Regions from separate parts of the Bacillus sp. SORGH_AS_0510 genome, predicted to be linked through region 2. Evidence: riboswitches for the same ligand, from Rfam matches in the RefSeq annotation. Region 2 holds a riboswitch; the other holds the start of a gene.
The links. A riboswitch is a leader RNA that binds a small molecule or an ion and turns the genes downstream of it on or off. The one in region 2 is predicted to bind S-adenosylmethionine.

Region 1: another riboswitch for S-adenosylmethionine. It lies ahead of metK (methionine adenosyltransferase); the one in region 2 lies ahead of QE429_RS06745 (methionine ABC transporter ATP-binding protein).

What each region holds. Positions count from the first base shown of each region.
Region 1 is NZ_JAUTAU010000001.1:1,520,347-1,523,559, forward strand. Features, by position in the region: gene pckA (phosphoenolpyruvate carboxykinase (ATP)) at 1-1,467, opposite strand, end outside; SAM riboswitch class I at 1,653-1,798, shown strand; gene metK (methionine adenosyltransferase) at 2,075-3,213, shown strand, end outside.
Region 2 is NZ_JAUTAU010000001.1:1,341,050-1,344,262, reverse strand. Features, by position in the region: gene QE429_RS06755 (MetQ/NlpA family ABC transporter substrate-binding protein) at 1-431, opposite strand, end outside; gene QE429_RS06750 (methionine ABC transporter permease) at 446-1,114, opposite strand; gene QE429_RS06745 (methionine ABC transporter ATP-binding protein) at 1,107-2,132, opposite strand; SAM riboswitch class I at 2,297-2,404, opposite strand; gene QE429_RS06740 (O-acetylhomoserine aminocarboxypropyltransferase/cysteine synthase family protein) at 2,538-3,213, opposite strand, start outside.

The DNA of each region.
Region 1 (3,213 bases), 180 kb from region 2:
CCAAGTTTTACTTGGCTGCAATACCTCATCAGGAACCCCGGCAATATGAAGTGGAATATTCAATCCAAAGATTTCATCCTTGGTTGTCTCGACATGGTTCAATTCACCTTCAAGTGCAGCTTGAACCATTGCTCTTGTATAGGAGAGCTTCATTCTGCTGCCTACGCCATACTCACCGCCGGTCCAACCGGTATTCACAAGAAATACGTTTGCATTGTGCTCAAGGATTTTTTCACCCAGCATATCAGCATAACGAGTAGCAGGAAGCGGTAAGAATGGTGCACCGAAGCAAGTTGAGAATGTTGCCTCAGGTGAGGTAACACCACGTTCTGTACCAGCAAGCTTAGAGGTATACCCGCTTAAGAAGTGATACATCGCTTGTTCCTTCGTTAATTTTGATATCGGAGGCAAGACCCCAAACGCGTCTGCAGTTAAGAAAACAATCGTATTCGGGTGACCCGCAATACTTGGCACGGCAATATTATCAATGGCATCGATTGGATATGCTGCCCTGGTATTCTCTGTTAACGTGCCATCATCGTAATCTGGAACCCTCGATTCTTTGTTAAGAGTGACATTTTCAAGCACCGTCCCAAAACGAATCGCATCAAAAATTTGTGGTTCTTTTTCCCTAGAAAGGTTGATGCACTTTGCATAGCAGCCTCCCTCGATATTAAAGACACCGTTAGAGGACCAACCGTGCTCATCGTCACCAATCAAACGGCGGTTTGGATCAGCGGATAAAGTCGTTTTACCAGTTCCGGATAGACCAAAGAATAAAGCAACATCTCCCTCAATACCCACATTCGCTGAGCAGTGCATGGAGAAAATATTGTTTTCGGGTAATAAATAATTCATGACTGAGAAAATAGACTTTTTCATTTCTCCTGCGTACTCTGTTCCACCAATAAGAACAATTCTGCGCTCGAAGGAAATAATGATAAAAGTCTCGGAATTAGTTCCGTCGACCTTAGGGTCTGCCTTGAAATTCGGTGCAGAAATCACCGTAAATCCTGGGTCATGTGAAAGCAATTCATCTTCTGTTGGTCGAATGAACAGCTGATGAACAAAGAGATTGTGCCAAGCGAATTCATTCACTACCTGGATTGGTAAGCGGGATTTTTTATCCGCTCCTGCAAATCCTTTAAAAACAAAAATTTCTTCTTGTTGTTTTAAATAATTTAAGACTTTTTGATAAAGTTTCGTAAATACTTCTTCAGATATAGGTTGATTCAACGAACCCCAAGCAATCTTATCCTTTGTGGATTCTTCCATCACAATGAATTTATCTTGAGGTGAGCGGCCTGTATATTTACCAGTTGAAACGCTTACAGCACCAGTCGAGGTTAAAGAACCTTCATTACGGCATAAGATCTTTTCTACTAACTGGGGAACTGATAATTGCACGTGGACATTACTTTCTGATAACAGTTGTTTTAATTCATTAGGACTATGAACAGAATTCATTTACTGCAACCTTCCTTTATCCATTTTTTAATGGTTGTAACATATTAAAAAGTATAACACATTCAATTGAATAATCTATACTAATTAATGAAAAATAGATAGTGAAGATTTAAATTAATTTTCCTTGAAAAATGCATTGACATTGTTCGACAGAGTAGGTTATGATTTACCCTTGAACGGATACTCTCTTATCCCGAGCTGGTGGAGGGACAGGCCCAATGAAACCCAGCAACCTGCAAACGAAAAGTGTGAGAGCGTAGTACACTACAATCAGCAATTTTTGGGCAAAGGTGCTAAACCTGAAGCAAGGCTTCGCCTTGAACGATAAGAGTGAAAGGCACGCAAACTTTTGCTATCAACCTTTCCTCAGAGATGGAAAGGTTTTTTATTTGTAAAAGGAAATCGTGCAACATTATCGCTTCTTTTTATTCCATCGTTAGAATTTACTATAGGGTTTTGAGCAAAATATTGTTCTACTAATAAAAACCCTGTATTTATTTCATACTACTAAGGGAATGAGTTCCGTATCAACCCGAGGTTAAACGGCAAGGTCATTACATACCCACACAGATAACCTCACTTATTTCACTATATAGGAGGAATTCAGATGTCAACAAAACGTCGTTTGTTCACTTCTGAATCAGTAACTGAAGGTCATCCCGATAAGATCTGTGACCAAATTTCTGATTCCATTTTAGATGCTATTTTAGCAAAAGATGCTAATGCACGTGTTGCTGCTGAAACTTCAGTTACAACTGGTTTAGTTTTAGTTGCTGGCGAAATCACAACTTCAACTTACGTGGACATTCCAAAAATTGTTCGTGAAACAATTAAAAGCATTGGTTACAATCGTGCAAAATACGGATTTGACTCCGAAACATGTGCAGTTTTAACTTCTATCGATGAACAGTCTCCAGACATCGCGATGGGTGTTGACCAAGCACTTGAAGCTCGTGAAGGCCAAATGTCAGATGAGCAAATTGAAGCAATTGGTGCAGGGGACCAAGGTTTAATGTTTGGTTTCGCATGTAATGAAACAAAGGAGCTTATGCCGCTTCCAATTTCACTTGCGCACAAGCTTGCACGCCGTTTAACAGAAGTTCGTAAAGAAGAGATTCTTCCTTACCTTCGTCCAGACGGAAAAACACAAGTAACAGTTGAGTACGATGAGAACGACAAACCAGTTCGTATTGATACAATCGTTATCTCCACTCAACACCACCCAGAGGTTACATTGGAGCAAATCCAACGTAATCTTAAAGAGTATGTTATCAATCCGGTTGTTCCACAAGAACTTATCGATGAAAATACAAAATACTTCATTAACCCAACTGGCCGTTTCGTAATTGGCGGACCACAAGGGGATGCTGGTTTAACAGGCCGTAAAATCATTGTTGATACTTACGGTGGCTATGCACGTCACGGCGGTGGCGCATTCTCTGGTAAGGATCCTACAAAGGTTGACCGTTCTGCAGCGTATGCAGCACGTTACGTAGCAAAGAATATCGTTGCTGCTGGACTTGCTGAGAAATGTGAAGTACAGCTTGCTTATGCTATCGGTGTAGCAAGACCTGTTTCTATCTCTGTAGATACATTTGGTACAGGTAAAGTAAGTGAAGATGTATTAGTTGAATTAGTAGAACAAAACTTTGATCTACGTCCAGCTGGTATCATTAACATGTTGAACCTTCGCCGCCCAATTTACAAGCAAACAGCTGCTTACGGACATTTTGGCCGTACAGATGT
Region 2 (3,213 bases):
ACAGAGTTACTCATAATTAAGTGAGCACCCTTTGGAAGGTCACTTAACTTTTTGTACTTTTTAGAATAGACACCGATTGGCTCGATGTGAATGCCGCCAGCGTTAACAAATCCGTAGTTAAATTCTTTGTTTTGAGATTCTAAGTAAGGGATGTGCTGGAAGTAGTTAGCATCTAATTCTTTTGAAGCCAATGCTTTGTTTGGTAATACATAGTCAGTGAAAGTTGTAATTTCCAGATCGATTCCTTTTTCTTTCAATAATGGTTTTGCTTGTTCTAAAATTTCAGCGTGTGGAACAGTAGATGCACCAACTACTAATTTTGTAGTACCGCCTTTTTCTGAAGTACCTTCAGATTTTTCTTCTGATTTGCCACAAGCAGCAAGCGCAAGGGCTAATGTTAAAGCTAGTAAAACGGATAACCATTTTTTCATGTTGAACTCTCCTTTTATCTTTTATCTAATTTAGAAGTGATGAAATCACCAATTAACTGAATGATGAACACGACAATTAAAATAATGACTGTAGCCACAAAAGTTACGTCATTTTGATTTCGTTGGAAACCATAGTTATAGGCAAGGTTTCCTAATCCCCCTGCGCCAATGGCTCCTGCCATCGCTGTATATCCCACAAGGGCAATTGCTGTTACGGTAATACCGGAAATAAGTGCTGGCATAGATTCGGGTAATAGTACCTTCCAAATAATCGTTCCAGTAGTTGCACCCATTGATTTTGCCGCTTCAATGACACCTTTATTAATTTCCCTTAGACCAATCTCTACCATCCTTGCATAAAACGGTGCAGCCCCGATAATTAGTGCTGGTAACGCTGCGTCTTCACCAATCATGGTTCCTAATAGGAAGGTTGTAAACGGGATTAATAACACAATTAAAATAATAAATGGAATCGAACGGAAAATATTCACAATACCACTGATGACCGTGTTAACCGGTTTGTTTTCCCATAAGTTTCCTCTGGATGTTAGGAAAAGCAGCAGTCCTAAGAAGGTGCCTAGAATAAAGGTAACAAGGACGGAGATAGCCGTCATATACACCGTATCCTTCGTGGCTTCCCACATCATAAGCCAATCGACATTTGGAAAAAGCTCATTAATCATTTGTTACCACCTCCAAACCAACCTGCTGGGAACGAATAAAGTCTATTGCTTTGTTTACTTCTTTGTCGTCACCATCAAGATGAATAAAGAGAGTACCATATGAGCCGCTTTGTGTTTGTGAAATTTTCCCCTGCAGTATATTAACTGTTACATCATGCTGTTTAATTAGATTCGTAATGAGCGGCTGCTCAGCTGATTCGCCAATGAAAGTCAATTGAACAACCTGACCGGAATGGTAACGTTCGAGCAAATGTTCAGCCGTTTCTTTCGTTTCTTCCGGCTCTGTCACCTGCTGTACAAATCGTTTCGTGATTTGCTTTTGCGGGTTCTTAAATACATCTAATACGGAGCCAAGTTCAACTACTCGACCGCTTTCCATAACCGCCACCCGGTGACAAATTTTTCGGATGACATGCATTTCATGTGTAATCAACACAATAGTCAAACCTAGTCGCTTGTTGATATCGACTAATAACTCTAATATTGAATCGGTTGTTTGAGGGTCAAGCGCTGACGTCGCTTCATCACAAAGAAGTACCTTCGGATTGTTTGCTAGTGCTCTAGCAATCCCTACTCTTTGCTTTTGTCCCCCGCTCAGCTGTGAAGGATAGGCGTTTTCACGTCCCTCAAGTCCTACAAGCTTAATGAGCTCATTGACTCTTTTCTGTCTCTCTGCACCCTTGATCCCTGCAATTTCAAGAGGAAAGGCAATATTTTCACTTACTGTTCTTGACCACAATAGGTTGAAGTGTTGGAAGATCATGCTGATCTCCTGGCGTGCCTTACGCAGCTCACTACCCTTTATTTTTGAAATCACTCGACCTGCTACAGTGACAGTCCCATCCGTTGGGATCTCTAAGCCATTTAGCATCCGAATTAACGTACTTTTTCCTGCACCGCTATATCCGATGATTCCGAAAATTTCCCCTTCTTGTATTTCTAAATTTACTTCATCGACCGCTTTTAGCTGACCCTGTTTAGAAGGGAAAATCTTACGGACATTATTTATTGAAATCACTTGTAATCACCCGCTTTTTATCCTATTTATCTAAAATTCAGAAAGAATATCATATGACTAGTTGTTTATATATAGAGTTTGACTGTTTAGATGAAAAGATTCTATTTTAGGAAAATAAAAAGCCTTCCTGCACAGGCAGAAAGGCATTAGTAAAATAGACCTTTCTCCCATCTCCCAAAGCAATCGCTTTGTGTGAATTGGCACCATTTCAATGTAACATTGACGGTTGCCGGGCTTCATCGGGCACATCCCTCCACCTCTCTTGATAAGAGCTTACAGCATCTATATTCAATTAACAGATTAGTCAAATTAAGTAATCTTTTAACACGAAAGCTATCGTATCATGGATAAAAAGGGGTGTCAATAAAAATATCTTTACATTTTCTATTTTTTCATCTGGAAAATTTAAGCATTGGCTTTCGCTGATACCAGACCTGTTGCTGTTTCAATAGCTGATTCAAGATCGTCAATTAAGTCCTCGACATTCTCAATCCCGATTGAAAGACGGATTAAATCCTCTGAAACACCAGCCGCCCTGAGTCCTTCCGCATCTAATTGTTGATGCGTTGTACTTGCCGGATGAATGATTAAGCTTTTTGCGTCACCCACATTAGCTACATGGGCCCACAGGGAAAGGGAATCAATCAGCTTTGCCCCTGCTTCTTTTCCACCTTTTATGCCAAAAACAACCATGGAACCTGCACCTTTTGGTAAGTATTTTTTCGCTAATTCATAATCAGGATGTGATGGATGCCCAGGATAGGATACCCAATCTACTGCAGGGTGGTTTAATAAATATTCGACAATGGTTTTTGAATTAGCTACATGCTCCTTCATTCGGACATGTAGTGTCTCTAATCCCAACGTAAATTGGAAGGAGTTTTGCGGGCTTAAAGCCGGACCTAGGTCACGTAATAACTGTACACGCGCCTTTACGATATAGGCTAGGGCACCTAATGCCTCTGCATAGACAAGATCATGGTAGCTTGCATCAGGAGTTGTAAAGCCAGGAAATCTGGAAGAATTCCAATCGAATTTCCCTCCATCAACAATGATACCTCCTGTTGTTGTACCATTTCCT